2 linked regions of the Solitalea lacus genome follow. The protein of the gene in region 2 interacts with the protein of the main gene of each other region in a pairwise test. Links are inferred from orthologs where the notes say so. Each region holds a gene or a part of one and is shown on either strand. Other genes may lie near its edges.

The links.
Region 1: the proteins of def (region 2) and L2B55_RS04355 interact in binary tests that used the Escherichia coli proteins (3 or more experiments, as listed by UniProt). The link is inferred for Solitalea lacus from one-to-one orthologs.

Annotation. Positions count from the first base shown.
Region 1 is NZ_CP091740.1:1,015,403-1,026,553, reverse strand. Bases 6,293-9,075 are described here. They hold L2B55_RS04355 (aspartate-semialdehyde dehydrogenase), read right to left. Parts: upstream 8,301-9,075; coding sequence 7,284-8,300; downstream 6,293-7,283. Other genes in these bases: L2B55_RS04360 (nuclear transport factor 2 family protein), read left to right, coding at 6,820-7,191; L2B55_RS04365 (transglutaminase domain-containing protein), read left to right, coding at 6,293-6,430. In the rest of the region: L2B55_RS04395 (TonB-dependent receptor), read right to left, coding at 1-970; L2B55_RS04390 (4-hydroxy-3-methylbut-2-enyl diphosphate reductase), read right to left, coding at 1,055-1,900; L2B55_RS04385 (glycosyltransferase family 2 protein), read right to left, coding at 1,950-3,044; L2B55_RS04380 (DinB family protein), read left to right, coding at 3,183-3,689; L2B55_RS04375 (AAA family ATPase), read right to left, coding at 3,739-4,290; nicotinamide riboside transporter PnuC, read right to left, coding at 4,298-4,984; more of L2B55_RS04365, read left to right, coding at 5,303-6,292; L2B55_RS04350 (NAD-dependent epimerase/dehydratase family protein), read left to right, coding at 9,116-10,081; L2B55_RS04345 (hypothetical protein), read left to right, coding at 10,331-10,636; L2B55_RS04340 (ABA4-like family protein), read left to right, coding at 10,645-11,091; L2B55_RS04335 (hypothetical protein), read left to right, coding at 11,088-11,151.
Region 2 is NZ_CP091740.1:609,843-621,309, reverse strand. The notes cover bases 952-3,730. They hold def (peptide deformylase), read right to left. Parts: upstream 2,752-3,730; coding sequence 2,152-2,751; downstream 952-2,151. Other genes in these bases: L2B55_RS02590 (DNA polymerase III subunit), read left to right, coding at 3,370-3,730; ruvX (Holliday junction resolvase RuvX), read right to left, coding at 2,851-3,273; L2B55_RS02605 (hypothetical protein), read left to right, coding at 1,862-2,062; leuB (3-isopropylmalate dehydrogenase), read left to right, coding at 952-1,727. Outside these bases: leuD (3-isopropylmalate dehydratase small subunit), read left to right, coding at 1-505; more of leuB, read left to right, coding at 654-951; more of L2B55_RS02590, read left to right, coding at 3,731-4,485; L2B55_RS02585 (PSP1 domain-containing protein), read left to right, coding at 4,551-5,939; L2B55_RS02580 (gliding motility lipoprotein GldH), read left to right, coding at 5,940-6,416; L2B55_RS02575 (isovaleryl-CoA dehydrogenase), read right to left, coding at 6,413-8,077; L2B55_RS02570 (energy transducer TonB), read left to right, coding at 8,268-8,744; L2B55_RS02565 (hypothetical protein), read right to left, coding at 8,829-9,299; amaB (L-piperidine-6-carboxylate dehydrogenase), read right to left, coding at 9,325-10,869; L2B55_RS02555 (low molecular weight protein-tyrosine-phosphatase), read left to right, coding at 10,974-11,438. UniProt on the Escherichia coli protein: Removes the formyl group from the N-terminal Met of newly synthesized proteins. Requires at least a dipeptide for an efficient rate of reaction. N-terminal L-methionine is a prerequisite for activity but the enzyme has broad specificity at other positions.

The sequences.
Region 1 (11,151 bases), 400 kb from region 2 along the record:
TTAGGGCGAATCTGTCAATTGCTCCTAAGCCAATAAAAGTAAGCTCATTCTTTGAGTCGATTTTGGTTTTAATTTTAAACTGAGCATCATTATACGTTGGCAAAAACGGCAGGTCAAATGCTTTAAATAAGAATTGCAAATACGATCGACGAAAAGAAGCCAAGTAGGTAGTCTTTTGTGAAATGGGCCCTTCTGCAGAAATGGCAAAATCAGAGGCACCAATTGTTAATGCTCCTGACTGACGATCACTCCGACCATCTTTTTGCCTGAATTGAAATACCGAGCTCAATGCATTCCCACGATTAGCAGGAAAGGCTCCCGAATAAAAGTCTACCTGGTTAATAAAATCAACATTTATCATCCCTACTGGACCACCTGATGAACCTTGAGTGGTAAAGTGGTTTAAGTTTGGGATTTCAATATCATCCAAGAAAAATCGATTCTCATTTGGAGCGCCTCCCCTAATAATTATATCATTTCTAAAGCTCACCGGTTGGGCCACGCCTGGTAAAGATTGTACCACCTTGGAAATATCTCGATTCCCACCCGGATTACGCTTAATTTCAGCAACCCCAATCGTTCTTAACGACAACGGCGTTTCTTCAGACTTATAAGAACTAGAGCGAACCTCCACTTCTCCTAAACTTTTGGCATCGGTCTCTAAAGTGATATTTACAATGGTTGCCTTGGCATTGGTAACTTGAATTTCATGAATTGTTTTTGGTTTATAACCAATATAGGTAACTGAAATATTGTAAAATCCGGGGGTAAGCTTATCAAGAGTAAACCTCCCAATACTATCTGTAACGGTAACTTTATTTGTTTTTTGAATCAGAAGGGTTACCCCTGCTAAAGATTCATTCGAAAACACATCAGTTACGACACCCTTTATTATGCCCTTTTGAGCAAATGTATTTTGAGCGAGTGTAAAAATTAAAACTAGGATAAGTAAACGTTTTAACTGGTTCATAAGTTGGATAAAAAATCAAAGATGAGAACTGATAACCATTGCATTCGTTCTCATCTTCATTATTTTTTCTTTACACCTGAAACATTATAACGCCTCAAGTGCTTTCTTTACATCTTCCATTAACCACATTGGAGTTGATGTAGCCCCCGCTATTCCTACTTTGTCATTTTGAGTGAACAATGATGCATCAATTTCTTCAACTGAGGAGATAAAAAACGTATTAGGATTAGTTTTTCGACAAACTTCAAACAAAACCTTCCCATTTGACGATTTCTTACCAGAAACAAACACCACTTTATCATACTTCGAAGCAAATTCAGGGAGGTCTTTATCTCGGTTTGACACCTGACGACAAATCGTGTCATTGGCTTTCACCTCATAACCACGGGCAAGCAATTCATCCTTTATCTTATAAAAGTTATCGGTACTCTTGGTTGTTTGACTATATAAAGAAAACTTTTTGGGAAGCTCCACCCCATCCAATTCAGAAATATCCTGAAACACTAATGCCTTGCCATCTGTTTGACCATGCAAACCGATCACTTCAGCGTGCCCATGTTTGCCGTAAATCAGAATAGGCTCATTACTGTCATGTGTATTTTTAATGCGATTCTGCAATTTAAGCACAACCGGACATGAGGCATCAATCAATTGGATGTTATTTTCTACAGCCAATCGGTAAGTTTCCGGTGCTTCTCCATGTGCCCTGATCAGCACTTTTTCATTTTGCAACTCTTTTAAACGCTCATGATCTATAATACGCAAGCCTTTGGCTTTTAAACGAGCTACTTCTTCATCGTTGTGCACAATATCTCCCAAGCAATACAGATAACCTTGCTCATCAAGAATTTCTTCCGCCATATCAATGGCATAAACCACCCCGAAACAAAAACCTGATTCCTTATCTATATCAACTTTTAAATTGAGCATTATCGCAGTGAATTATTTTTTTTGCAAAGATAAAACTATTCACAATTACCTAACGCAAAATATAGCGTCCCTTGGAAATCATGGTTTTGGTTAAATACATGTGAATTGAAAGTATACTGATGATTACCAAGGTTATCATTTGGAAAGGATGTAGCAGAAAATTAAGTACCACATTTTGGTGACTCATAAGTGAAACCATGTAGCGCATACCTATGATCAAAAAAATCACAACACCTAATAGTTCATACCGTGGTAACAACAATAGCAGGCTGTAGCCAAAAAATACCAATAATAAGAAAACCAAAAGCCATATAACGCTATAACTAAAACCGGCAAGCAATTTATTACTGAACCCCAAAATACCACTTGAATAAGAGGTATAAGTTCTGGAATCTGCAAAACCAGCAGCAAGTAATACCTCACCTTTGTAACGGGCTGCTTTTAAAAGTTTCATTATCTCAAGTTCGCCAGCTGGAAATGTTTTTACCTGTTCATGCCACTGATTACGATGGTAATTATGAGCATCAAAGAACATAAACTGACCGCTGGCTGCAGAAAAAATAGGCGACTTAGTCAATGATACTAACCGTAAAGGAAGAGTGGTTAGCAAGACATAATTGAACAAAGGGACCACCAATCGCTCGCCTAATGAAAGCATTTTTTGATTGACCAGTAAGGACAATAACCCCAATTTAAAAACCTTAATTCTGTACAAGGCATTATCAATTAAACGATTATGAACCATTACATTCGCATCAATAAATAACAGATAATCACCTTTGGCTTCTTTGGATAATTGGTAACAAGCATAGTTTTTCCCAAGCCAATCTGGAGGCAATGTATTTCCGCGGATAACCCTAAAACGGCTATCGGTTTGAGCAAATGCCTCGGCTAATGCATAAGTGTTATCGGATGAATTATCATCCAAAATCAACACTTCATAATTCTGGTAATCCTGATTTTTTATTGACTCCAAAACGGGTAAAATCGAATCACCCTCATTTCTGGCGGGAATTAGAATAGAAACAAAGTCGCTGTAATGACGTGGCGACCTTGACAATTTGGGTTTCGAAATAAAGTTAAACAACGTAACACAAAAGCGAATGACCAAAAAAACGGTTACGGCTGTAAGTACTGAAATCATTTGAATGTGTTTAACTGTCCTATCCTATCAAACGCAAATTAATTAATTATATTGACCAAATACTACGCATTTTGTTTGCTTTTTAGCTTGTCATACTCATGGCAAACTTTATCTTTGGCGAATAACTAAACGCTTATCATGAGACCGAAAGAAGGAACCTACGCACTTTACTTTGAACACTACATAGACCTTGTTGAGCACAACAATGTCAAAGAAGCTTTACAGGCTAATACTGAAGAATTATTTGACTTTATTGATTCATTACCTGAAAACAAAGGAGACTTTGCTTATGCTGAGGGCAAATGGTCACTAAAAGAAGTTTTACTTCACCTCACTGATGCAGAACGTATTTTCAGTTACCGTGCTTTACGTTTCTCAAGAAACGATACTACCCCATTGCCAAGCTTTGATGAAAATGAATTTATTGAAAACGCAAAAACTAGCAAAAGAACATTACAAAGCCTTGTTGATGAGTTTAAATCGGTGAGAAATTCAACTTTGAGCCTATTTAACGCAATGGATGAAGAAGAGCTAACTCGTCAGGGTATAAGCAGTAGTCAGCCTTGTACAGCTCTAGCCCTTGGCTACATTATAGCTGGTCATGCCAAACATCATAAAAACGTTATTACTGACTGCTATTTATAAATGATTATTGATTTATGAGTGATGAATAACTTTAAAAACTATTCATCATTCATATATATAATGTATTCTCCTCGTCAAAAAGCTCCCTGATTATATTCACCGCAAACTGCTGGCGTTCCTGAAAACTTCCTTGAACAAGGTAATACTTAATGTTTCGCTTGTCCAGTTCGGATTTAAAGCGTTCAAACATTTCAGCTCTGTTATGCCATAAGCCACGCAAGCCGTCTGGCACCCAGGGAACGTCAATATCTGTAAGGAAATAAAGGTCATAACTTACTTTTTTCTCAAGCTCATAAAGTTCCTCAGGTATCACCCCTAAATAATAGTCTGAATAAATTTGGGTTGTAATCAAATCAGTATCACAAAACAAGAATTTATTTGCAGTAGCACTTTGGGTTAACACCGCTTCGGTTTGCGCTCTTCCAATTTCCACAATATCTTCAACGGTAAAATCATTGGAAGTGATAAAATCTCTAGCTATTTCCGGCACGCAAACCGATTCAAATTTCACAGCTAAATAAGCGGCCAGAGTACTTTTCCCTGTACTTTCAGGTCCGTAAATACAAATTTTTATTATTGGTAATGATGCTTTTTTATCCAAAGACAATTTAGTTAATAACAGCGCTTGCTTGACCTTTATAGGATTTATATTCCTTATTCCAATACCAGTAACCAAACGCTGCAATAATGCAAAAGACAAAGTACTCTATGGAAATAAGTTTTACTCCTTTTATATAATAAATATAGGTACAAATTACATCTACAGCTATCCATAAAATCCAGCATTCAATCTTTTTCCTTATCATCATAAATGTGCCGATAATACTGAACGATAAAACAAATGAATCGAGATAAGGGAAAGCGCTAGGCTGCTTAAAGATAACTGGGAACCAGTTGTGCAGATTTTGCGCCATGTGACCGATTGCATAGGTAGCCCCCAGTCCAAGGCCCAGTAACATTAACAATAACTTTGCTTGAGTATAACTAACCTTCAGTTCGTGCCTATGATCAGACTGTTCAGGTTTAGGGTGAGTCCAGGTCCACCAGCCAATAACATTGGTAATGAAAAAGAACACTTGCAAGAACATATCAGGGTATAATTGAATTTGATAGAAGATAAAGAAAAACAGGACCACATTGATTAGCCCTAGCGGCCAACTCCAAATATTGGCTTTAGAAGACAACCACACGGCTAAGGCTCCGGCAATGGTACCCCAAAATTCAATATGACTCATGGGATACCCTAAAATGGTAAACCAGATATGGTCAATGCTAAAGAAATCGATCCTATCCATTCGGAACAAAAATAAGTGACAATAATGATGTTGCCAACATCTGCGTATTTTGATCAGCAAATTAGTAAAACTATGCAAATCTATAGGTTTCAGCAGTACAATCATTCTTTAGAAAGCCCCAAGAAACCAGCAAGAAAATCTGATCAAAAAAGCTAATTTAGCAAGTGAAAGCGTTTCCTGATTCTACCAACAATAAAATTGAAGATGTTAAGCCATTTTAAATTTAAAGGCCCCTTTTAATGGAAACCCAAAGACAATTCTGCTTAGGGACTCATTATGCATCATGTTAAATAAATACCACATATTAATAGAATGACTATGAAGAAGACAACTATTTTATTTACAGCCTTTTTAATAATCGGACAGTTTACTTTTGGACAAACTAAGGTTATAAGAGCAACATCAACGTCTGTTTCCATTCGTGATGGAAACCAGTTCCGAAAAAACGCCTGGACAATTTCACCAAAGGTTAACCCGGATGTTTATACTACATCATCGAAAGGTGAAAACGTTACTTTTTACACGGACCGGGACTCAATAACTATAAAAGTTACAACTGACACCAGGTTCGATTTTGTTATATTACTCAATGATTCTGTAAAAGCTTTTACTCAAATAAAGTATGAGCCAAGCTATTTAGACAGGTTGAAATCGGCAGAAAAATACAACACAAAAGACACCCGAACAATTCCTCAGTTTCAATATCAGGACAAAAACAATCCAAACCTGATAGCCTTAAGAAAGGAATTAAAATTGGATTCGATAGCTGGTCAGGGTAGTGAAACGTTGAAAGTATTGAACCTGCTGCATTGGATACATAATTTAATTCCACACGATGGGAATCATGAAAATCCTATTGTAAAAAATGCACTGAGTATGATTAACCAGTGCAAAAAAGAAGTACGAGGCCTGAATTGCAGAGGCTTAGCAACCGTTTTAAATGAATGCTATCTTTCCTTAGGAATAAAATCAAGGTTTGTTACGTGTATGCCTAAAGATTCAGTTTTTGCTGATTGTCATGTAATCAACATGGTTTATCTTGAAGAAAAGAAGAAATGGATTTGGGTCGATCCAACAAATAATGCTTATGTAATGAACGAATATGGAGATTTATTAAGTATTGAAGAAGTAAGAGAACGACTTGTGTATGGCAAACCTTTATTACTTAATGCTGATGCAAACTGGAACAATAAGTCAACTACTACAAAGGATAATTATTTATATACTTACATGGCTAAAAATTTATACCGATTTAAGTGTCCTTTAATTAGTGAATACAACACAGAGACATGGGCAGATGGCAAAAAGGTTAGTTATGTTGAATTATTACCGCTAGATGCATATCAACAAAAACCTGATAAAGAATCGCAGAAAAATAGCGAAACAGGAACAATCTTTACAAACTACAAAACGAATAACCCCAATATATTTTGGCAAATTCCTTAAAGGCTTTCACGTATACTACTTACTAGGGCTTTGCCGTAACCGCAAAGCCCTGAACTATCCGCCCCAATTACTGTGATTAAATTAATACCTATACCTGTTGCTCAACAATCCATAAAAAAGCTTTTATTGTCAATGCACATATCTCGACACATTATACATACATATATGTTGACAATAAAGTTAAAAGTATCGCTAAAAAGGTAATAAAACTTTGAACTTTCCTTTAAATTAATATCTTTATATAGCGGTTGAACATGATAACCAGGTTTTTATTGTGTATTCATCGTTAACGCATGATAAAATGAAGCTTACATATATTCCATGAGCTTCCTCATCAACCAAAGCTCTTTTTAAGAAAGCATCATTACCGGTCACTAAACACTAATGCTATGGAACAGCAATTTATGGCCCTTGAAACAAGATGGATGAATGCCTGGAAAAATAAAGATGAGGCTACTGCCCGAAAACTAATTGCCGACGAGTTTACTTTAACAAGCTCCTTATCTACGGGCGAACTGATAAACAAAGAGGGTTGGATAAACAAAGCCATGCATCATTATGATTGCAAAGATTTTCGGTTTGATCAATTGATGGTTCGCGTATATGACAAAACTGCTGTATTAAACATTTGGTTTCATCAGGAGGCATGGGCCAAAAACAAGGATTGGAGTGGAGATTTTCTACTCACTGATGTTTGGATTCAGAAAAATAACGAATGGCAGGTTGTTGCACGACATTCGAGTTGGCTCCAGCATAAATAGGCGATTTTTTACTTGCTAACGCTTTTCAGGTTTCAGAAAAAAGGCGTTAAAGCAATTGCTCTAACGCCTTTATAACTGTAATAATATTTCAACTATGCTTCAATGCTTGAACTGGCTTTTACCAATTCGCTTTTTAGCAAGTATTCAGCAATCTGAACTGCGTTGGTCGCTGCACCTTTACGAAGATTATCTGAAACAATCCACATATTTAAGGTATTTGGCTGCGATTCATCCCTGCGTAAACGACCTACAAATACATCATCTTTATCATGTGCATCTTTAGGCATTGGATATTTTAAATTGGCAATATCATCAACCAAAACAACCCCTGGAGCTGCTGCTAACAATTGTTTAACTTCTTCCAAATCAAAATCATTTGCGAACTCTACGTTGGCAGACTCTGAGTGACCACCCATTACTGGAATACGAACAGTAGTGGCAGTAACTTTAATACTGTCATCGCCCATAATTTTGTTCGTTTCCTTTATCATTTTCATTTCCTCTTTAGTGTAACCATTTTCAAGGAATACATCAATTTGAGGAATTACATTTAAGTCAATTTCATAAGGATAAGCCTTAACACCGTCTTTAATACCTTGACGCTCTTCCATCAACTGGTCAACCGCTTTAACACCGGTACCGGTAACTGACTGATAAGTAGAAACCACAACACGATTGATTTTATATTTATCATGCAATGGCTTTAATGCTACCACCATTTGAATGGTTGAACAGTTAGGGTTGGCAATAATTTTATCTTCAGCTGTTAACACATTTGCATTAACCTCAGGAACAACCAGTTTTTTGGTTGGATCCATACGCCAAGCTGATGAGTTATCAATTACGGTAGTTCCTACTTCGGCAAATTTAGGAGCAAACTCTGCAGAGGTACTACCTCCAGCCGAAAAGATTGCGATCTCAGGCTTCTTCGCAATAGCATCTTCCATTGAAACAACCTTGAACTTTTTACCCTTATACTCAATTTCCTTACCAACGCTCTTTTCAGAAGCAACCGGAATCAATTCAGATATAGGGAAATTTCTTTCCGCCAAAACTTGTAACATTTTCGTGCCCACCAAACCGGTAGCACCAACTACTGCGACTTTCATTTAACTATTGTTTAATTAATTTTAACTTGATATTTTACTCAACATCATCAGCCGCAATATTACCAATTATGAAAAACATTTTCAGTATTTTAATAACATTTTTAAACCTTAACGCCCACTCTCAATTGAAATATTTTTATCAAAACGATCGTTTTTAATCAAATTTATAATAAAACAATTGTTTTAGTAAATAATTTTCAAATTATCCCTCATAATTGCAAATAAAAAAAATAGATTATTCAAAGCGCTATTCTTTCAATTCCTAATGACTTAACAGTCAGCACTTATGGAAATATTCCGTACAGTTAAATTTTAATCCTTCAACTTCTAACCAATTACGCATTTACCTTATTGTTGATCAATCGGAATTAACCCAACCTTTAGCATTATTTTATTCCAATTGTAGAAAGGGCACTCCCTGTATTGCCAAACAAGTGCCACCCCTATTAAGATTTTTGATGGACAGGCAAAACCCAGAAAAAATAGTATAGCCCTAATAACCAGTATAGCTGTCCGCGATCATGGAGCCACACATTATTTATATTGAAACGTTTAGCACATCATGCAAAGTAAAATCATACAAAAAGAAAGTAATTCTTGATAAAAAACTAAATTAAATGCCTTGTTCATGTCAATAAGCCTTCTTATCCAAGCTATAATGCTGTAGGTCAACCACATTTTTCACCTAATAAAACATTGTTAAAAAATTTTAAAGCATCAAAAATTCTGCATAAAACCTTATTAACAAAATGATTTTCATTTACTTCTCACCTATTGGTTGAAAAGCTACATTTGCAAAGAACCAATTCAGGAATATGAAGACTGAAACGATTGTAGTTATTGGCTCTAACGGACAAATAGGCACTGAGTTAGTGACCAACCTGAGAAGCATTTACGGAGCTTCGAATGTAGTGGCCACAGACATTAAAGAACCTGATTATGACTTTAAAAACGCCGGACCGTTTGAGATATCTGATGTGCTTGACAAAGACAATTTGCAAAGCATTTTAACGAAGTATAAACCCACACAGGTTTATCTTTTAGCAGCTTTACTTTCGGCAACCGGAGAGCAGCGTCCTAAACGTGCTTGGGAGTTGAACATGGACGGCTTGATCAATATTCTTGATTATGCATTAGAATATAAGATCAACAAAGTTTACTGGCCTAGTTCAATTGCCGTTTTCGGACCTAATTCGCCAAAAACGAATACTCCTCAATACTGTGCCATGGACCCTAATACGGTTTACGGAATCAGTAAATTAGCCGGAGAGCGTTGGTGCGAATATTACCACCAAAAGTACGGCTTGGATGTTCGCGGCTTACGTTACCCAGGCCTTATCAGTTGGAAATCTCAACCTGGAGGTGGAACTACGGACTATGCCGTTCATATTTTCCATGAGGCATTGAAACATGGCACTTATGAATGTTTCCTATCGGAGAATACCGAGCTACCGATGATGTATATGGATGATGCTATTAATGCGACCATTTCATTAATGGAAGCTGAAGCGGAAAAAGTTAAAATCCGCTCGAGCTATAACGTTGCTGCAACTAGCTTTACTCCAGCACAATTGGCAGATGAAATCAGAAAACATATTCCTGATTTTCAGATAACGTATGGATCTAACGACCCTCGTCAACAAATTGCCGACTCGTGGCCAAAAAGCATTGATGACAGCTATGCTCGCAAAGACTGGGGCTGGAACCATAAATTTGATTTAGCGGCTATGACTAGTGATATGATTAGCAATTTGAAAGCTCACTCAGAGTTAGTAAAATAATCGATACGATATAAAAAGCAGATAATTTTTCAATTACTTGCATTATCCATTCGCTAATCAATGACCCATTATACGGGCCGGTTTTCTTAGAAACCGGCCTTTTTTATAACAAAATCAGTTAGCAGCTTTCAACAACAAACAACCAACAGATGGCCATCTATTTTCAATATTTAAAACCGTCTGAACTCAGATTCCTATTTCCATATTGATTTGTTATTTTGCAACTGCATACCTTTTTATTTCCGGAAGATGACTTTTGAAGAGTTTTTTTTAAAGAAGAAAATAGATCTTGACGCATTGAGAACGGCACGACCTGAAGTGTATACTGAGCTAAAATACCACTATGAACAAATGAGTGAAAAAAGCTTTGATCACACAAAAAAGTTTTGGTTCAATAAGCTCCGCTTAGAGTTTAGCTTAAAAGAAGAGAGCAAACCTGTTCCTGAAATAGTTGAAAAAGAAAATGCATCTCCGGCAGAGACAAGCACCGAAGCTAGCCCTGCCAAATCGGGGAGTTATAAACCTTTGTTCAGAAAAAAAACCGACACACAATAAAGAACTCTATGGATTTATCTTCTATATTTCAAATTGCGAGTACTTTGGCTTTAATAGGCTGGATTATGTTAATAGTAGTTCCCAAATGGAAACAAACTGCAATTTTAGTTTTCAACTTCATAGTAATTTTATTTTCCATTGCATATCTAAGTATTATCATTTTAAATTTTGATAAATTTAGTATGAACTCGTTCTCCACACTAGATAGCGTGGCCTCGCTATTTGAAAATAGAAGCTTACTGTTAGGCGGATGGATTCATTACTTAGCTTTTGACTTAATTATTGGTTTGCTTATAACCGAACATGCTCTGAAAAATAATTTCAACGGACCATTATTGATTTTGTGCCAATTACTTACATTTATATTAGGACCAATTGGCTTTTTAATTTACTACATTACCAATGCCATTAAACAAAAAACCACTGCTCCTAAAATAATTGAGATTGCCGAATGATCATTGTTAATTTCTTAGGCGAGATTAATCATCGAAACAGAACACTTTACCTGTGGGGAC
Region 2 (11,467 bases):
AAAAGCGACAAGTCGCGAAGGGTTTGGAGATAATTTATTCCGCGATTGGCGTTACAACAGTGAGGGCCAGCCAAAGGCTGATTTCGTTTTGAATGACGCTCGTTATAGTGGTAAAATTTTAGTAGCAGGCAGAAATTTTGGTTGTGGTTCTAGCCGTGAACATGCAGCATGGTCAATTCATGACTACGGCTTTAAAGTAGTAGTATCAAGTTTCTTTGCAGATATCTTTAAAGGCAATGCGTTAAACAATTTCTTACTGCCGGTTCAGGTTACTGAAGAGTTTTTACAAGAAATTTTAGCTGCTATAATTGCCGATCCAGCAACCGAACTAAAAATAGATCTGAAAACCCAATCCATTGAATTGGTAAACACAGGCAAATCAGAGAATTTCGTAATAGACGGATACAAAAAAATGTGCCTCCTTAACGGTTTTGACGATATTGATTACTTGCTTTCTCTTAAAGACAGGATTGAAGCCTTCGAGCACCAAGCTGTTAAATTTTAAACAAGCATCATCATAAGGTTAATTGATAGGCCGGGGAGAAGCCCCGGCCGCCCTTAGGGGTAACCTTTTAGATATATAAGAAGAAATACTCTTCATACATATAACTTTAATTCAATTACATAGTCCCCAACAGGGGATTTTTAAGTTTATGAACAAGAAAATAGCTGTACTTTCCGGCGACGGGATTGGACCAGAGGTTGTAGCACAAGCCATTAAGGTGTTAGATGCCATCGCAAAAAAATTCAATCACACATTTGAATATTCTGAAGCGCTTGCAGGTGCCATTGCAATAGATAAAACAGGCAATCCGATGCCTGATGAAACACTAAAAATCTGTTTAGATTCTGATGCAATTTTGTTTGGAGCCATTGGCGATCCGAAATACGACAATGACCCGAACGCAAAAGTTCGTCCGGAGCAAGGTTTATTAAAGATTCGTAAAGAAATGGGGTTATTCTGTAATATTCGCCCGGTAACTACTTACGATTCATTAATTAGTAAATCACCTTTAAAAGAAGACCGTATTAAAGGAGCAGATCTGGTTGTGTACCGTGAATTAACCGGTGGAATTTACTTTGGAGATAAAGGTCGCAAAGGCGATGGGTCAATTGCTTATGATAACTGCGAGTACTCAGTTGAAGAAATTGAGCGCATTGCCAAATTAGCATTTGAAGCAGCCCAAGCTCGTCGTAAGAAACTAACATTAGTTGATAAAGCTAATGTTTTAGAGACTTCTAGATTATGGAGAGATGTGGTAAAGAAAATGGCTCCACAATACGCTGATGTTGAAGTGGATTTTTTATTTGTTGATAATGCAGCAATGCAAATGATTGTATACCCAACACAATTTGATGTTATTTTAACTGAGAACATGTTTGGGGACATTATTTCAGATGAGGCGAGTGTTATAACGGGTTCACTTGGCTTATTGGCATCGGCATCAATTGGAGCCCAAACCGCCATGTTTGAACCTTGTCATGGCTCTTACCCACAAGCAGCAGGCAAGAACATTGCTAATCCGGCTGCAACCATTTTATCGGCTGCAATGATGTTGGATTATTTTAAACTTTTTGAAGAAGCTAATTTGATTCGGGAGGCGGTACAGTACTCAATCGATAAAGGTTTGTCAACTGTTGATGTTAACCCGGAAAATCCGCAAAGCACCTCTTCTGTTGGAAATATTATTTCTGCTTATATTTCTGAAGCAACTGTTACTGCATAAAATTTTTCAATTTTAGTAGTTTAATCCTGCCATTCAACCGTGGCAGGATTTTTTTTTGATAACCTTTCATTTCTCTGTAACGAAACTTTAGTTTGATATACTTACTGGTAGTCAAACTTAAATCAGTTTATAAAATGAAAACATCACGATCTGCCATTTCGCCTGCAGGCTTCCTTCTATTAATTCTAGGTGTAACCTGTTTTGATCAACATACAGTTATGAAATACACTTTTCTTATTCTGTCGATTATTCTCATAATAGGGCGGATATTTCTTACATTAAGAACAAAAAAAACAATCGAATTGTTAACTGTTCATAATCCACCAATTGGATAATTAAGTATGCTACAAGGAATATAATTCATATAAAATAAGAAGCGCAAGAGTTGAACTTTTGCGCTTCTTATTTTATTAAATATTTCTTGTTATCTTCTTCCTTTTTTCTTGACTGGAAACTTCATCTTATAATCCGTTTTAATGTTTCCTTTAGAAATAGCATCCAAACGGCCTCTCAACATAGCTTTTTTTAACGGATTCAGATAATCGGTAAATAATTTACCCTCAATGTGATCGTATTCATGCTGAATTACACGTGCTGCAATTCCCGAATAGTCTTCAATATGCTCATCCCAATTCTCATCATAATACTTAATCTTGATATTTGCCGGGCGCATCACGTCTTCCCTAATATCCGGAATGCTTAAACATCCCTCTGTAAAAGCCCATTTTTCACCAGTCTGTTCAAGCATTTCTGCATTAATAAACACCCGTTTAAACCCTTTTAGCTCTTTTGATTCTGCTTCACTTACCTCATCATCGTCATCATCTCCAAATGGTTTTGCATCAATAACAAATAAACGGATTGAAAGACCAATCTGAGGAGCAGCAATACCCACACCACTGGCATTATACATGGTTTCAAACATATTGTTAATTAAACCTGATAAATCAGGGTAATCCTTATCAATAGGTTGTGCTTTTTTTAATAATACAGGATCGCCATAGGCGGTAATTGGTAATATCATCTATTTAGTACTTATAAGTCGTGTTGAATTTGGTTGTGTGTGTAGAAATTCAACAAACCGCAAAAGTACAAAAAACCGTCGTGATTTTTTTCCGTGCTTTTAGAACCCAAACGATCGCTTTTCCATATACGATTGCAGGATAATGACCGCACTTACAGTATCTATTAATTCTTTTTTTTGCCTGACGTTTTTCTTCAAGCCACTTTGGGCAATACTTTGACTGGCCATTTTGGAGGTAAACCGTTCATCCATTCGCTCAATCGGAATCTGCGGAAATTGTTTTTTTAAAAGATTAATGAACGCTTCAACGTGTCGAGCTGATTCTGAGGGTGAGCTATCCATTTGCTTCGGCTCTCCGACAATGAAAGTTTCTATTTGTTCGGTCAGCAAGTAATTCTTCAAAAATTCAACCACATCTTTTGGGTGAATTGTTGTTAATGCAGTAGAAATAATTTGCAAAGGATCCGTTACCGCAATACCCAAACGCTTGGTACCAAAATCAAAAGCCATCAATCGTGCCATAAGCCAAAATTTAATGCAAAGGTGTAAATTGTAGCGCATAATTAAGAGTGTTTGCATTAATTAGTATTGCATTAAAATATTTTAGAACTTTACAGCATGCTGTTTAAAGACATTGAAGGCAATAAAGAGGTTAAAGAACAATTAATTAGATCGGTAAAGGAAAACCGGATTAGCCATGCACAATTATTTTTGGGTCCTGAAGGCTCAGGCGCTATGTCCTTGGCTATTGCTTATGCGCAATATATTGCCTGCGAAAATAAGCTTGATGATGATTCCTGCGGGCAATGTTCCTCTTGCCGTAAATACCAAAAGTTCATTCACCCAGATCTGCATTTCTCATACCCGTTTATTGCCAGTAAAACGAACAAGGTTGAAACCAGCATTGATGTAATTGAGGAATGGCGCAAGGCTTTATCAGCCGACAATTACCTTTCTTTGAATGCTTGGTTAAAATACCTTGAAGTCGAAAACAAGCAACCTAACATTCCTATTGCCGAATGCCATGCTATCATTCAAAAGTTAAGTTTAAAGCCTTTTGAGTCAGAATTTAAGGTACTAATTATGTGGTTGCCTGAGTTCTTGGGTAATGAGGGAAACTCATTACTGAAAATTATTGAAGAGCCTGCACATAAAACCCTGTTCTTATTAGTAGCCGAAAACCGTGACAAGATGCTGAATACTATTCTTTCGCGAACACAACTTATTAAAATCAATAAGCTAAGCAATAAGGACATTCAACAGCACTTTATAGATAACCACCAGAGCGACTCGGCACAAGCGAATCGTATTGCTTATTTATCAAATGGCAACATGGCTACAGCCTACTCGATTTTCAATGAGGAAGAAAACAAGGAAACCGGCAGTTTCGCCGATTGGATGCGCTTATGTTATACTGGCAACGGAACCGGAATTGTAAAATGGGTAGAAGATTTTGCCAAAATTGGGCGCGAACGTCAAAAAAACTTCATCCGCTATGGATTGAACATTATTCGTGATTGTTTGTTATATGGAGACGGGGCCAAGGAAATGATTTATTTAGAGGGTGAGGAGCTCGACTTCGTTAGCAAGTTCTCAGCGTTGGTAGGCATTCAAAAAGGCGAAAAGTTGATAAAATGCTTTGAAGAAGCAATCTATCATGTTGAAAGAAATGCTAACCCTAAAATTTTATTTTTAGATGTATCTTTGCAAATTAATCGTTATTTGCGAAGTTAAATTTTTAGATTTTCATAATCTGTTTGGGTATAAATTTCCCAAACAGATTATTCATTATATAAATTATGGGATGTAGTACCTGTTCAACCGGAGGATGCACACCGGCCGGATGCAAAAGCAATGGTTCGTGCTTAACCGATGGAGGATGTAGTAAGCTTGATGTTTACGATTGGCTGGCCGACATGGACCTGCCATCACACTATAAACCATTTAACATTGTTGAAGTAAAATTTAAAGGCTCACGTAAAGATTTTTACTTGAATCCTAGTAACTTTTACCTCGAAATGGGAGAAATGGTAGCCGTTGAAGGTAATCAGGGAGGATATGACCTGGGACATGTTTCCCTTACTGGAGAACTGGTTCGTATGCAGATGAAAAAGAAAGGGGTAAAAGACAGCGCCGAATTCAAAAAAATCATCCGTAAAGCTAACCAATCTGATATTGATAAGTGGAAATTAGCCAAAGGTCTTGAGTATGAAACTATGCACAAGGCTCGTACCTTGGCCCTTGAACTCGGCCTTAAAATGAAGCTAAGTGATGTTGATTATCAAGGCGATAAAACCAAAGCCACTTTTTACTATACGGCTGATGACCGTGTGGACTTCCGTGAGTTAATTAAGCGTATGGCCGAGGCCTTTAAAATTCGCATTGAAATGCGTCAAATAGGTATGCGCCAAGAAGCTAGTCGCCTAGGAGGAATCGGCTCCTGCGGTCGTGAACTATGCTGCTCAACCTGGCTTACAGATTTTCGTACTGTTTCAACAGCTGCAGCCCGCTATCAGAATCTTTCCCTTAACACGCTTAAACTGGCAGGTCAATGTGGTAAGCTAAAATGTTGCTTAAACTATGAACTTGATACTTACATTGACGCCCTTAAAGATATTCCGGAAAATGTAACTGGCTTACAAACCGAGAGAGGATTTGCCCGATTACAAAAAACCGACATTTTTAAACGTATCATGTGGTTTAGCTATGAGGGTGTAACTGACTGGATTCCATTGGAAGTTGGTAAGGTAAAAGAAATTTTAGCCTCAAACGCCAAAGGCCAAAAGTCTGTTGACCTTAAAGCAGTTGAATATACCACTACAACAACAGGAGTAAAAGATGTTGCATTTGACTTTGAAAATGTTGTTGGGCAAGATTCATTAACTCGTCTCGACGAGAAAAATAAGAAAAAGAAGAAAAAGAAAAAATCAAAAGGTGATTCAAACGCTCCTCGTCAGGAGGCTCGTGAGCAACAACCAGTTCAGGAACGTCAACAGCAAGGAGGTGGAAAGCCGCAACAACAAAGTCGTCAGCAGCAGTCCAACAATCCACAACAACGCAGCTCAAAACAAGGAGAAGGACCTAATCGTCCACAACAAGGAGGGGGTAATAAAAACCAACAGCGCCGTCCTAACCAACAACGGAATAATCAAAAACCAACTAACAACAATAATTCAACCAAGCAATAAATGTTTCGTTCAAAACTATTGTTTAGCAGCCTTTTGGCTATTATATTAAGTTCACTGTTATACTCCTGCACTGATAGTGCTGTTTATAATAACACTCTAACCATAGATCCTAAAGGCTGGTTTTCAAATGACAAAGCCGTATATGATGTTAAACTTGATCAGACGGGCAAGTATTCACTTTATTTGAACCTAAGGCATACAGATGATTATAAATATTCGAATATTTTTTTCAGGCTGTATGTAAAAAACCCTGATGGGAAGATGCAAACCACCCGTATTGTTGAGGTTAAATTAGCTGAGAATGACGGTAAATGGCTGGGTTCAGGTACAGGGAAACTACTAGCGAAAAAAATATTTATAACCAACGGGATTGACTTCTCTAAACCTGGTCAATATCGGATTGAATTGGAGCAATTCATGCGTGATGATCCGTTAAAAGAGATATCTGATGTGGGCATTCAATTATTCAAAAATTAAACACCCAACCACATCCGGTTAACAATCTCTTTGAAATTGTGTTTTGAAGAAAGGGTTCCAACAAGGCTGTGATTGTTGACCAATCTTGATTCAACAAATGCCTCTGCAACATACTCAGGTGAATAACGAGTCAATAATGATGCTTGTAATAGCTTCGCCATGTGCTCAACTAATGTTCTACTTTCAGCTTCATTATTTTCCAATAGTGAAGCTGAACTTTTTTTAACAAAGTCCCTAATAAATTTATCTAACAGAGGATTTATTCCTAAAGCCAACTCCAACTCTGAAATAACACTTTTCAATGAATTGGATTGAGTTTGCATTGCACGAATAACATCGAGGCAAATAACATTGCCTGAACCTTCCCAAACTGCATTCAAAGGAGCCTCTCTGTAAAGACGAGGCAAGATAGATTCTTCAATAAAGCCAGCTCCACCTAAACATTCCAAGGCTTCATATACCATTGCTGGTGTTCGTTTACAAATCCAGAATTTCGCGATAGGTGTAACAATACGTTTAAAGACCTCTTCCTGCTCTGATTTATTTTCATTATCAAATGCTAAGGCCAATCGCATAGCTAATTGAGTGGCTGCTTCGGTTTCGAGACATAAATCGGCTAATACATTGAGCATAATAGGCTGATTAATCAACTTTTTGCCAAACGCCGAGCGATTTTGACAATGGTGTATTGCCTGAACTGTAGCCTGATGCAGTAACCCCGTTGAGCCTATAGCACAATCTAAGCGAGTATGATTTACCATTTCAATTATAGTGGCCACCCCACGACCTTCCTCGCCTAATAAAACCGCGTAAGCATCAGTAAACTCAATTTCTCCTGAAGCATTGGATCTGTTGCCCAGCTTGTCTTTCAAGCGTTGTATAGAGTAATTGTTAAGCTGACCATCAGGAGTATATCGAGGCATAAAAAAACACGACAAACCTTTAGGAGCCTGAGCCAGCACCAGAAATGCATCCACCATTGGAGCTGAACAAAACCACTTATGCCCAGTCAAAAGAAAGTCCGTATCATTTATTGATTTAGCCCATGAAGTATTAGCCCTTACATCCGAACCACCTTGTTTTTCAGTCATGGCCATCCCACACAAAACACCATTTTTTTTATCAAATGGCAAATATCGGGCATCATACTCATTGCTCAATAGTTTACCCAACCAATCTTTTAAAGCTTTCGGAGCCTGTTTATTCAGCACAGGATAAATAGAGAAAGTCATTGAAATAGGACATAGATGACCAAACTCAACCTCCGAAGCCATCATCATAAGTGCAGCCCTAACACTATGACAATATGGCTGTTGGTCAACCCAAGGCAGGTTATGCAAGCGATTAGCCATTGCCAAATGCATAAGTTCATGCCAAGAGGGATGAAAATCAACCTCATTAATTCGGAAACCAAATCGATTAAAAGCTTTTAGAGCAGGAGTGAATTGGTTTGCCAGAAAGCCCCATTGTATTACTTTCGAACTTCCCATTTGTGCACCGAATTTAGTTAGTTGAAGATGAGCCCAGGACGCATTAAACTGCTCAACACAACCCTTCAGAATTGGGTTGGTTAAATAGAGATTATAATCTTCCAATGGAGGAGGCTGGTTAAACACATCATGGGTTTTATAACCCTCTATCATTTTCCTTTCAATATTCACTTTCTTATGATTTAAAATCCTTCCAGAATCATTCCTAATCTATTAATATTAAGCAGATTATCAAAGTAAATTAGAATAACAGAAGCACACATAACATTAACTATCATTCTTGTTTTTTTAATAATAGTTAGGATAATCAATCCGAAAACAATTACTTTAGGACCATAAACTATTAAACCATCTATTTAAAATGCTAAGCTTAAAATCTCTTTCCCAAAAAGGTTCAGTGTTGGGCGTTTTGGCAATCAGTACTTGTTTGCTATGTTCATCTTTTACTACTAATGTTATTAATAGTAATGCCCTAATTGTTGTCAACCATACTGAATCGCAACAACAGAGCGACGATGATGTATACCTTTATGTAGAAAACCCGCCAAGATTTCCAGGAGGCAACACTGCATTGGTGAACTTCATCAACAGAAACCTTCAATATCCACAGCGAGCATTGGAAAAAAACACTCAAGGAAGAGTTTCTGTATCATTTGTAGTTAGAAAAGACGGAACTCTAACTGATATTAGAGTCATAAAAAAACTAAAAGACGGTTTATCTGAAGAAGCTGTCCGAATAATTAAAGCGATGCCTAGATGGACACCTGCTGTACATTATGGTAAAAGAGTGAATGCTAAATACACACTTCCAATTGACTTTAAATTAAAAATGAGCTAAAAAAGCAACGGCAGTTTACAAAGTAGACTGCCGTTCTTTATTTTACCAAATCCAATCTGATTATTTAAGGCTTATTCAATTTGATTATAAGCTTTCTAATTCTTGTCTGAAATCGTATTGTAAGTCCTCATGCAACTTATCAATAGCTTTGTTTATATTTTTAAGCTGTTGCTGATATAAATTGAATAAAGCTGTACTTGATCCTATTTTAATCCCCGAATGTTTTAATGTCTTACAAAAATGTATTAACAACTCCGCCTCAGTTTGCTTATCGCCTGAATATTTAATATACTTTTTAGTTATTCTTAATGTTTTTCGAATTGATTTAAGCGACAGGTAAATGTTAGATTTGGTTATTCCGGCAAAGTACTCATCAATTTCCTGTTTAACTGATTCAATATATGCTGGTTCATTATCCGCTTCAAACAACAAATAGGTCAACAGCTCCTTATTTTCCTTTTTGTATTTGGCAATTCTCAAACAAATGGCAGTAAGCTGTACCGGCGATAATTCGACTAGTTCTTTTTTAAGTTCATTAAGCGAGGCTGCTTTCATTGACGAAAATTAATCAACTTTTTAATTATATATCGAACTTGATACCTTGAGCAAGCGGCAGGTCTGTCCCGTAATTAATCGTATTAGTTTGTCGACGCATATATACTTTCCATGCGTCAGAGCCTGATTCCCTTCCTCCACCGGTTTCCTTCTCACCTCCAAAAGCTCCTCCAATTTCTGCACCCGAAGTTCCAATATTCACGTTTGCAATGCCGCAATCTGAACCCGCATGCGACAGGAACTTTTCTGCTTCCCGCAAATTAGTTGTCATTATTGCAGATGAAAGTCCCTGAGGCACCCCATTCTGAAGCGCAAGGGCTTCATCAATGGTTTTATATTTCATCAAATAAAGTATTGGAGCAAAAGTTTCATGTTGCACTATTTCAAAGTGATTTGACGCCTCAAAAATCACAGGCTTTACATAGCACCCCGATTCGTAACCGTTTCCGCTCAAAACACCACCTTCTATCAACAAGGTTGCTCCTTCGGCTTTTGCTTTTTCAATGGCCTTAAGGTAGTTTTCTACGGCTAGCTTATCAATCAACGGACCAACATGGTTGTTTTCATTCAAAGGATTACCAATTCGTAACTGGGGGTAAGCACTAACCAATTTTGCCCTAAATGCCTCATAAACTGATTCATGAATAATCAGTCGGCGTGTTGAAGTACAACGTTGACCGGCAGTTCCAACAGCTCCAAATACCACACCGGGAAGAGCCATATTCAGATCGGCATGCTCTGAAATAATGATGGCGTTATTTCCACCAAGTTCTAATAAACTTCTCCCTAAACGTCTTCCTACTGCTTCCCCAACAGCTTTGCCCATACGAGTTGACCCTGTTGCCGATACTAATGGCACACGAGTATCATTGGCCATCAATGATCCAATTTCTCTGTCGCCAATAACGAGGCAGGAGACCCCTTCTTCAATGCCATTATCGTTTAAAATTTTAGCAATAATCTTTTGACAGGCTATAGCTGTCAAAGGTGTCTTTTCTGAGGGTTTCCATATACAAACATCTCCACAAACCAAAGCCAATGCCGCATTCCAAGCCCAAACCGCTACAGGGAAATTAAATGCAGAAATAATACCCACCACTCCCAACGGATGGTATTGCTCATACATGCGGTGACGAGCCCGCTCAGAATGCATAGTTAATCCGTATAACTGGCGTGAAAGGCCAACTGCAAAATCGCAGATATCTATCATTTCTTGCACTTCTCCCAAACCTTCCTGAAGACTTTTACCCATTTCATAAGAAACCAAAGATCCTAATGACTGCTTTTTCAACCTTAACTCTTCTCCAAACTGACGTACAATTTCTCCACGTTTAGGAGCCGGCAATAAACGCCAGCTCAGAAATGCTTTTTGAGCTGCTTTAATTACATAATCGTAGTTTTCAGCATTGGCAAATGAAACTTTAGCAATGGCTTTACCATCAACAGGAGAATAAATGGTTTTGGATTCAGCATCTGCATCCGCTCCCCAGGTTAAGCCTGTACTCCAGGCTAAATTATCTTGTTCGATATTCAGTTCTTGCAGAACTGAAGGGATATTTATAGTGTTCATAATTTGAATTGGTATAAGATAAAAATAGAAAAAGGAGTTGAATTGAAGAGCTTCAAAGACGTTTATTCATCAATAAAATAGAGCATTTCACTTATCTTTGCTGCATGAAAATTTTAATGGTGTGTTTGGGGAACATTTGCCGCTCTCCAATGGCAGAAGGCATTATGCGTGATTTAATTGAAAAGAACAGACTTAGCTGGCAGGTAGACTCATGCGGAACTGGTGACTGGCACGTTGGCGAAGCTCCCGATCGAAGGGCACAAAGAACCACCCAAAGTTTTGGAATCGATATTAGCGATTTACGTGCTCGTCAATTTTCGATTACTGACTTTGATTTATTTGACCGTATTTTCGTAATGGACCAGTCGAATTACAAAAATGTTCTTAGGATGGCTCGCAATAATAACGATAAAGAAAAGGTGGATTTATTACTAAATATCTCAATCCCAGGACAAAATTGCGAGGTCGCTGATCCATGGTATGATGAATCTCTTTTTATCCCTGTATTTAAGCAGATTGAAGATGCCTGTAATGAAATTATTAAAATACAAGTAGGCGCTAGAAATTAAAATATTTCATTTCCTGCTGAAATTTAAAA